DNA from 3 places in the Desulforapulum autotrophicum HRM2 genome. Region 2 is predicted to be linked to each of the others. Evidence: predicted binding sites of a transcription regulator. Region 2 holds the regulator's gene; each other region holds the start of a gene.
The links. The regulator sigma-54, encoded in region 2, starts transcription at its own class of promoters, with help from an activator protein. The targets are predictions, from matches to a motif close to TNTGGCACANTTTCTGCTNT.
Positions count from the first base shown of each region.

Region 1: the regulator sigma-54 is predicted to act here: its motif matches at 1,986-2,005, upstream of HRM2_RS17210 (PEP-CTERM sorting domain-containing protein).
Region 3: the regulator sigma-54 is predicted to act here: its motif matches at 1,785-1,804, upstream of HRM2_RS09705 (PEP-CTERM sorting domain-containing protein).

Region 1 is NC_012108.1:3,940,921-3,944,339, forward strand. Features, by position in the region: gene HRM2_RS17200 (cysteine desulfurase family protein) at 1-745, shown strand, start outside; rRNA gene rrf (5S ribosomal RNA) at 853-969, opposite strand; gene HRM2_RS17210 (PEP-CTERM sorting domain-containing protein) at 1,230-1,865, opposite strand; rRNA gene rrf (5S ribosomal RNA) at 2,983-3,099, opposite strand; rRNA gene HRM2_RS17220 (23S ribosomal RNA) at 3,184-3,419, opposite strand, start outside.
Region 2 is NC_012108.1:3,172,204-3,175,622, forward strand. Features, by position in the region: gene lptB (LPS export ABC transporter ATP-binding protein) at 1-680, shown strand, start outside; gene rpoN (RNA polymerase factor sigma-54) at 683-2,122, shown strand; gene hpf (ribosome hibernation-promoting factor, HPF/YfiA family) at 2,136-2,675, shown strand; gene HRM2_RS13805 (PTS sugar transporter subunit IIA) at 2,693-3,151, shown strand; gene rapZ (RNase adapter RapZ) at 3,155-3,419, shown strand, end outside.
Region 3 is NC_012108.1:2,202,021-2,205,439, forward strand. Features, by position in the region: gene HRM2_RS09700 (radical SAM family protein) at 1-595, opposite strand, end outside; gene HRM2_RS09705 (PEP-CTERM sorting domain-containing protein) at 1,859-2,713, shown strand; gene HRM2_RS09710 (tetratricopeptide repeat protein) at 2,920-3,419, opposite strand, start outside.

The sequences.
Region 1 (3,419 bases), 770 kb from region 2:
CATTTGCGCAGCCATCCGGCCGGACACCATCATGATCTCAGTGATGCATGCTAATAACGAGGTGGGTACGATCCAGCCGATCCGGGAAATCGCCCGCCTGGCCCATGAAAAAGACATTGTGATGCACACGGATGCCGCACAGAGCACAGGAAAGATCTCCACAGATGTTCAGGATTTGGGGGTTGACCTGCTCAGCATGGCAGGGCACAAGCTGTATGCCCCCAAAGGGATTGGGGCTTTGTTTGTCAAAGAGGGCATTTTGCCGGAAAAATTCTGCCACGGGGCAGGCCAGGAAATGGGATGGAGGGCAGGCACAGAAAACGTCCCCTGGATTGTGGGATTGGGCCAGGCCTGTGAACTTGCCGGCCAAAGCCTGCCCCAGGCCCAGACGCATTTAAAGCAGATGCGGGATCGGCTGCATCAGGGAATAGTAGACCAATTGGATAACGTCCAGCTGAACGGCCAACCCAAAGACCGGCTTCCCAACACCCTGAGCCTGTCATTCAAAAATCTTGAAGCCAACCGGATTTTAGAAGAGATCGGCCTTGAGGTGGCTGCCTCAGCCGGTGCAGCCTGTCATGCCAATACGGTCTCCTTGTCCCATGTGCTTGAGGCCATGCAGATTCCCGAGCAGTGGGCCAAGGGCACACTTCGGTTTTCCACCGGGCGCATGACCACCAGTGACCACATTGATCAGGCGGTAACTGCTGTGGTCCAGGCGGTGAAGCGCCTGCAAAAGAATTAGGGGTTGCCAGAGATGTACCTTCCCCTCCACATACAATTCCCTTCCTGACCACAAAACAAAAAAAGTCCTGACCATCATAAATGATGATCAGGACTTATATAAAAATAACCCGGCGGCGTCCTACTCTCCCACAGGGCCTCCCCTGCAGTACCATCGGCGCTAGAGGTCTTAACTTACGTGTTCGAGATGGGAATGGGTGTGGCACCTCTGCCATTGCCACCGGATTAAACTTGGCAAGATACGGGCAGACTCAACGAGCTGGGGGGTGGTCCTACAGCCACTTGCCCAAATGGCCCAGGAATGCCGAATTTTTTTCATCACCCCATAGTGGGAAAAACCCAAAAAAAGCAGGGGCCAAATGAGAGTCCCTGCCTTCAAAAATGAATTTATATAACCGGCACGGCCGGAGCGAGGTATGGCTTCGGCCTCAACAAATTTTGAAACACCATCATTGACAATACTTTGGTGAGTGTTTCATATAAATTCAAAAATATGCTTTTTTTCTGCTCACACCAGCAATTCCCAAAAGTCCAAGCCCGAGAAGCATCATGGTGGCAGGTTCTGGATTGGCAGTAGGGGCAGTTTGCATACCATAGATCTCCAGTTTTGCTGAATACAATTTGAAACTGTCGTTGAACCAAGTTTCTTCATCAAACCACAAATAAAATGATTTGTTGTCAACAATATTCTCAAAAATATCAAGATTGCCTGTATTGAACGTAATAGTTTGTTTTACCCGGGCCTGCGAATTGATCAGATTAAACAGTGTACTAGTTGCAGATGAAGTAGATTCAGCTGGCCGAACATTCCAGTCTTCGGTTGGAAAGCCCCAAAAAGTTGACCCAGTCTTTGAAAAATCAAGAGTCAGATCAAATGACGTGATTGCATCAAAATCCAGTGTAGAAAAATCAAAAACATCCGAAAATCGTGCTTTGCTCTTGTCAGATATCTTAACATAATTCTTATGAAGTGAATCATTACCGTTGGGATCAACCTTTCCTGTGGTAGTACCATAATCATGGAATATGGTACTGATAGGGGTGGCAAATGCCGGCAGAACAAAACCAAAAATTGTCGCCATTACAATGGCCAGTAATAGCTTCTGTTTTTTCAATATCATCTATTTTGCCTTCTTCTTTAGGGGTATCTGTCTCAGTTTTGGGATAAAAACACGATTTTTGTTAAGCAAAGCATCAAAAATCTCCAAGGTTCAAAGCATTGCTTTTTCTCATTTTAGGTTAAAGCAAAAAACATACCAATACATTTTTTAGCTCAAATCCTTAACGACAAGTCCTCAGACAAACTAAGTACAGATCTCGGTATAAAAGCCTTATATTGGCCTGGCTATTCTTTTTGGATAATTTTCAATCTTTCTCTGACTACGAACATAGCAAAACAGCATTTTGTGATAAAAATTGGGTTGAATTTAAAAATCATCTATACAATTTGCCTGTGATATTGATATTACAAATTAAACATACGGTGAGATATGGTCTTTTTTAAATTTGATATTCCGAGGGATGAAGTGAAAATAGCTACAACAATGTTTCTATAATTATGGGTAATATTTTTCACAATCGATATCAAATTGTATACAATACCTCCCATGATGAGAATTTAATAATGCCCGTGTATTTTTTTAACGAATCATCTATATACTCTCACATAACGTGACCGAAGTTTAAGAATCCTTGTTTGATTATCTCAAGTATTATTATCCAACTCCAGAGTATTGATGGACACATCAAAGGTGATTTTGAAAGCCGTGAAATGGGGTAAAGGTGATCGTCCTCGCAAATATCTTCTTATTGATCACAGCAAATAAATCACACAACCATCGGCATCAAAAAAGCCTGTACCAGTTTTTTTAAAGAAAGAAGTCAATCGTTGGGAAGATGAAGGTCTGTACATTGTCAAAAAATCTTATTGATCTGAAGAGGATTGTAAACCGTACTTATCAGGGTCAGGCCGTAGCGATGTCTCGATGGTAATAATCATTGAAAACATTAACAATAACTAAATGAGGAAGGAGGGTTAAAAGCCTATTTGTCAATAAATCAAACGGCAAAATTTGCCGAACCAGGCGCTCAATCTGAACGGAACTCAATATTTTAATGGCACTTTGATTCCGGGGTGGCCAGGTGACCATAGATGCCCCCCTCCACACATACAATTTGACCACAAAACAAAAAAAGTCCTGACCATCATAAATGATGATCAGGACTTATATAAAAATAACCCGGCGGCGTCCTACTCTCCCACAGGGCCTCCCCTGCAGTACCATCGGCGCTAGAGGTCTTAACTTCCGTGTTCGAGATGGGAACGGGTGTGGCACCTCTGCCATTGCCACCGGATTAAACTTGGCAATCTATAATCTGTTGAAAGTATTTTCTGTATATCCGCATTAAAGCGTTCAAACCTAAAAGGGTTTGTAGTTAGTGGCTAAGCCTCACGACCTGTTAGTACCGGTTAGCTGAACACATTACTGTGCTTACACACCCGGCCTATCAACCTTGTAGTCTTCAAGGGGTCTTTAGTCACTTTATGTGATGGGATATCTAATCTTGAAGTTGGCTTCCCGCTTAGATGCTTTCAGCGGTTATCCGTTCCGAACTTAGCTACCCTGCAATGCCGTTGGCACGACAACAGGAACACCATTGGTTCGTCCATTCCG
Region 2 (3,419 bases):
GTCGAAGGGTAGTCAATGGTGTTAACATTGAGGTCAACCCTGGGCAGGTGACCGGCCTGCTGGGGCCTAACGGTGCCGGCAAGACAACCACATTTTACATGGCCGTTGGAATGATCAAGCCGGACAAGGGTCAGGTTTTCCTTGACCACAATGACATAACAGACTATCCAATGTACATGAGGGCAAGAAACGGCATCGGGTACCTTCCCCAGGAGGCATCCATATTCAGGAAACTCACCGTACGTCAGAATATTACAGCCATTCTTGAGGTCCGGCCCGATGTTGAAACGAACGTCAATGCCAAGGCAGACCGCCTCATGGAAGAGTTGGGCATCGCCCGTCTTGCCGATCAAAAGGCAAGCGTGCTCTCAGGCGGAGAACGAAGACGGCTTGAGATTTCAAGGGTGCTTGCAACCGACCCTTTGTTCATCCTTCTGGATGAACCCTTTGCCGGGATTGACCCCCTGGCCGTGTCAGACATACAGAAAATCATCACCCACCTCACTGAACTTGACATCGGGGTTCTGATATCTGACCATAACGTGAGAGAGACCCTTGGGGTGTGCAACTTCGCCTATATCATGAATCAGGGAGAGGTGATTGAATCGGGAAACCCGGAAAAAATCACCTCCAGCGAAATTGCAAGACGATTCTACCTTGGAGATAAATTTAGGCTCTGATTATGGCTTTAGGACTACAACAAAACTTAATACTCACCCAGCAACTGGTGATGACCCCCCAGCTGCAGCAGGCGATAAAACTACTCCAGCTCTCCCGGCTGGAGCTTGCCGGGATGATCGAGCAGGAACTCGAGGAAAACCCGGCCCTGGAAGAGAGCATTCAGGAAATAACCCAGGCAGAGGCCCGGGAGATTGAACGTGAAGCCGACACCAAAGACCAAAACGAGGACCTGAAAGAGGTCACCATTGAGGAAAAACTTTCCCAGGACACGGACTGGGAAAGCTATATCAACGAATACAACTCAACGGGAAGGGTTCACTCGGAAAGAGATTTCCAGGAGGCCCCCAATTACGAGGCATTCACCTCAGCCAAAAAGACCCTTGAAGATCACCTTCAGTGGCAGCTTCTCATGAACAGCCCAACCCCTGATCAGGAACAGATAGGAAGCATGATCATCGGCAGCCTCAACGTTGACGGATATCTTTGTTCAACGGTTGAGGAAATTGCTGAACCCGGGGGTTTTGAAATCGAAGCCGTTGAAGCCATGCTCAAAACCCTGCAAACCTTTGACCCGCCCGGTGTCTGCGCAAGGGATCTCAGGGAATCACTGCTCATTCAGATTACGAGACTTGGCATCGAAGATCCGATGCTTGAACGGATCATCACCCGGCACATGAAAAACCTGGAGAACAAAAACTACAAGAAAATCGCAAAGGATCTAGGCATATCCATAGATCATGTGGTTTCAGCCGTGAACGTCATCAAATGCCTGGAGCCCAAACCAGGTCGAGAGTTCAGCACTGAAGAACCCCAGTACATTATTCCAGACATCTATGTATACCGGGAAGGCGATGATTTTAAAATTGTCATGAACGACGACGGCCTGCCCAAACTGAGGATAAACCGTGTATACAAAGAGGCAGTCGCCAAGGGCACCAAGATATCAAAAGAGACCAAGACCTACCTCAACGAGAAGATGCAGAGCGCTTCCTGGCTCATCAAAAGCATCCACCAGCGACAGAAGACCATCTATTCTGTCATGGAGAGCATCATCAAGTTCCAGCGGGAATTTTTCCTCAACGGGATCACCCAGTTAAAACCCATGATCCTGAGGGACGTGGCCGAAGATATCCAGATGCACGAATCAACCATCAGTCGGGTCACAACCAACAAATACGCATACACCCCCCAGGGGTTATTTGAACTTAAATATTTTTTCAATAGTTCCATCTCAAGAACTGATGGTGATTCAATGGCTTCGGCAAGTGTCAAGGACAAAATCAAACTTATTATTGAAAAGGAAGATCCTCAAAACCCCTACAGCGACAAGCGACTGACAGAGATATTAGAAGAGGCTAACATCAACATAGCCCGCAGAACCGTAGCCAAATACAGGGAGATGCTTCACATTCTTCCGTCAAGTAAACGTAAACAATTTTAGGGAGGTTTTTTTTATGCAGACATCCGTCACTTTTAAACAGATTGATCCTTCCGATGCATTAAAATCCTATGTACAGAAAAAGGTAGACCGATTTGACAAAATGCTTGAAAGCCCGGCAGAGGCAAACGTGGTTCTGTCCGTTGAAAAGATTAGACACATTGCCGAAATAACCCTTGTGTGTGACCGATTGAAGATCCATGCAAAGGAGGAGTCTGAAAACATGTACTCGTCCATTGACACCCTTATGGACAAGGTGGCAGGCCAGATAAAGAAAAACAAGGACAAGATGCGACGCCACATGTCAGGCAACAAGGCAAGCATCAAGGACAATGATATTCTCCTCACCCCTCCCGAGGCCGCCTCGGACACCTCCACTCCTGAAGTGATCATGGAGGCCATTGACGTAAAACCCATTGACATCGATGATGCCGTTATGGAACTCAACTCTGGTAAGGAAAATTTCTTTGTGTTCAGCAATGCAAGGACAGAGCGTGTCAATGTTCTCTACAGGCGTAACGACGGAAAGCTTGGATTGATCCAGCCCCGCAGATAGCAAATTGCCAGGAGATTATGAAACTATCAGAACTATTACCAAGGGGTGCCATCATCCCGGACCTTGCATCAAAGGATAAAAAAGGCGTTCTTGAAGAACTTGCAATTTGTGTCGCTCCCATGGCCAGGACCGGGAGCGACGAAATTGTAAGGGTTCTTCTGGAAAGAGAACAACTTGGCAGTACAGGTATCGGTGGCGGAATTGGAATTCCCCACGGCAAGCTTGCCACTGTCGACTCCATAGTTGTCGGGTTCGGTTTGAGCCGCAAGGGAGTCTCATTTGACTCCCTTGACCACAAACCGGTCCATATTTTTTTCCTGTTGATAACCCCTGAAAACTCCACAGGAAGTCACCTGAAAGTTCTGGCACAGATTTCAAAGCTTCTCAAAAAGGACCACTTTAAGGAAAGCCTGTTACGGGCCGAATCCATTGACGAAATCCAGAAAATCATTCTTGACATTGATGAAGAGTTTTAACCCATGAACCGCCAAAGCCTATTTATACTCACCGGCCTTTCCGGGTCAGGAAAGAGCACAGCCATGGAGGCATTTGAAGATGCAGGTTATTACTGCGTTGACAACATGCCCATCGAGCTTCTGCCAAAATTTCTTGACCTCCCCCTGGACAGCGACACCGACATAAACGGTTTTGCCTTTGTCATGGACATCCGGGCCAAACAATTTTTATCCCAATTTCCTTCGGTCCTGGAATCCTTGGGGAAGAACGGGCATATTCCGGAAATTA
Region 3 (3,419 bases), 970 kb from region 2:
TATTTTTGAATAATTGGTTCATGTTGGTTATGTCATGCCCACAGTAGCTGTAGATGCCTTTTTTCACATCAACCTTTTTATCAGGATTAGCTGCAACAGCATCCAACCCGTTTTTAGTCAGCGCTTCAATTAAGGTGTTTGCTGTTATCGGTTCGGCTGTATACCTGTTGTTCTCCGTTTTCTGACCATAGCCGACCAGCACTTTAACAACATCTGGATTAACATCGGTTCCTTTTTGGATGTCTCCCTCAACACTCTTATTTTTAGCCCCGTGTATCCAGAAGATTAGAGCATTGCCATTGGCCTTAATTATCTCATTTTTATAGGCAATGAGGGGCTTTAGGAATCCATCTTGTAGATGTTTTTCTATCTCGGGCAGGTTGTTGAGGTTAATTCGTCTGGAAGCTTCAGCTTTTCTGCCATAAAATTCATTGATAATGGCATAGCACCCGCTTTGTTCAGCAACATGGCGTACCAGTTTGCCTGTGTTTTTGTCATCTTCATCATGACCATGAGGCGCAATCAGAAGGATGTTGATGTTGCCGGGAATAATCTCGATGTCGTTCATTGTGGCGGGGTCACGCGATTTTGTCATAGAAGGTCTCCCTCTGGTTCAGAATCAGGATGGTAATGAGCAAATAATTAAAAGGCAGAATAAAGGAAATTAACAGGGAAGGGAAGTTTTTCTTGCTTTTTCTTTGAAAGATGGAAGGGCAGTTGGTGGGGCTCTATAGAGGAAGAGGTTGTTATCTGTAAAAGGCTGTATTTATAGGATTATCAATGCTGTTAGCGGTTTGTGTTATTGAGGTGATTACAAAATAACATTGTTATTTCAATGCTTTAGGGTGGAAGCGCCACACTCTAACTGTTTTTTGGGATTTGCTTGTTTTTTCTGTTTTTACAATGGGACAGGGTTTGTATCAAGTGGGGGGTAGGGCAGAGATTTGTCTATTGGTCTGGTAACTACTCTGGTAGAATACTGGTAGAATTGAAGGATTCTGGTTGAATCCATTGAACGTATTGAACGTATTGAATGTTTTGGAACTGTCTGAAATAGTTATGTAAAACAGGGAAAAGCCTTGTGTGTCAATAGTTTGTCAAAAGTGGGGGGAGACCGATTCAATTCCCGCCGCCTCCACCAATTTGGAATATTTAACCCGTCTCTTCAGAGCAGAAACTCTGGGAAGGCGGGTTTTTTGTTTTTTGCAAGAGAATCGGGTCTCAGGGACACTCATAGATTGTTCATGGAATATTATTTTGTCACTATAGTATGAATTTTTTTATGGTAACTCTCCTGAAACCATAATTAATATTAACTTCTTCAAAAAGGGGTTGCAACACACTGAAAATTCAGCAACTTAAACGCAATTTCGTTCGCCTCCCCTGGATGATCCGGAAACTTTTTGTGGTTTTCCTAAAGTATTATGTGGTGTGGATGAAATGATTGTATACCAGTCCCCCCGCGATCGCATGGAATGTGGTTACAAAAATGAGGTATCTGAAAAAAAATCATAATTGTGAAAAAAAATTCCCATAAAATGCGTAAAAAAATCTCATTTGCGGTCAAAAACAGTTTAAACCAAAACAAAAAAAGACCCTATCCAAATAAAATTATGATAAAATTTTGAATTGAATTCAAAAAAATAATTTTAAAATTGTCTGGTTTTTTCAGAGCGTTTTTTTTGTGAAAAGGCTGCCAAGTGGTAGAATCCGAGTTTATTCGGTGTAAAATGCAGCTCAGAATCTGTGGGTCTGACTTGAATCTCACACGATTATGTATGCTTTCTGGCATTAAATTTGCTTTCATAATATTCTCAACAAATAAAAAAAATAATTAATAATATGGAGAGGATTTTATATGAAAACAGGAAAACGACAGATTTTGAAAATTCTATCTGCAATTGGGTTGTTCGGAGTTTTTGCGCTTCTGTGTTTTACGAATGCTTATGCTGCCACAAGTTATTCTGTTACTCAATGGGATGGGGATAGTTACGAGAGCAGAACTACTGATACTATTTATGGTGATGCAACACATGAGACTACTGCCTGGCAGGCACTTGACACTTATAATGTGGATAATGAAAAAACCGACGAATATGGTGTTTTTTGGAGCAGAGATGGTGGTGAAACTTGGGGTCATGAGGATTTATACGTAGGTGATACAGTAACTTTTCAATTCAATATGCATAAAGATTTTATTGGCACCCACTACGCAGACCATCTGAAGGCCTGGGTTGACTGGGATAATGATGGTACGTATGACAATACTGATCAAATTGCTTATTTAGAAAGAAAACTAACGGACAACGAAACTGTATCAACAAATCCATCTACATCATATGTTACTCCCGTTAATCCAAACTTTTTTACCTCGCAAAGTTTCACAATTGATTCTTCAAATCTTGATGGTTTTTATTTGAGAGCCAGAGTTACTTGCAGTGAATCATTGCTTTATAGATATTATAAGGAAAACAGTAAGTCGAGATTCTTTAGCGACGACGATCAATTTGAGTGGAATGATCGTGAATCTACGTCGTGGTGGACAAGCTACGAGAACATGTTTGCTGCAACCGGAAATTATTGGCAGGGCGAGGTAGAGCAATGGCATATTGGTGTTTCACTTAGTCATACTCCAGAACCTGCTACAATGATGCTGTTCGGATTTGGACTTTTGGGTATTGCAAGGATTGGCAGAAAAAGAAAACAAATATAAGGTTTGTACATAATTTAGCGTTTCTTTTAAAGGCAGGGTCAGAGGAAATCTTCTACCCTGCCTTTTCTTATTTTGCCCAACGCATAACTGGCGCTACTCGGGTTGTGATTATCAATCTGAATAGGCTTGGATGTTTAAACACATCACCGACAATGGGAATGGATAACGGAACCGCAAGGGAATCATTTTACCGCATTCCCTATCTTTTATTCACCAATGATATTTCGGGCCTCGCGTGCGCCTTTGATGTTTGGATTTAATTTCAAGGCGATCTTCATGTGTTCCCTTGCTTTTTCATATCGGCCAGTATCGTAATATGCCCACCCTATATGGAGATGTGAAAAGGCGCTGTCAGGATTGAGTTTAATACTTTCCGTTAGTTTGAAAATTGCCAGATCATACGCTCTTTGTTTGTAGTAAACCCATCCCAGGGTATCCAGGATATTGGGATCGTTGGGGGTCTGTGATTCCGCAATTTGTGCCAGGTGAAGGGCTTTTTGTAACTCGTTGCCTTCTTCGGCCAGGATGTAGGCAAGATCATTTGCTGCCGTTGGTAAATCATCCTTCATTTCTAAAGCAGTTGTCAGGTATTCTTTTGCTTTGTTCGTATCGTTTTTTGATTGATAGAGTCGGCTCAAATTCATGTAAGCCGGAAAATATCTGGAATCATAGGAAAGAATGAGTTCATAATATTTTATGGCCATAA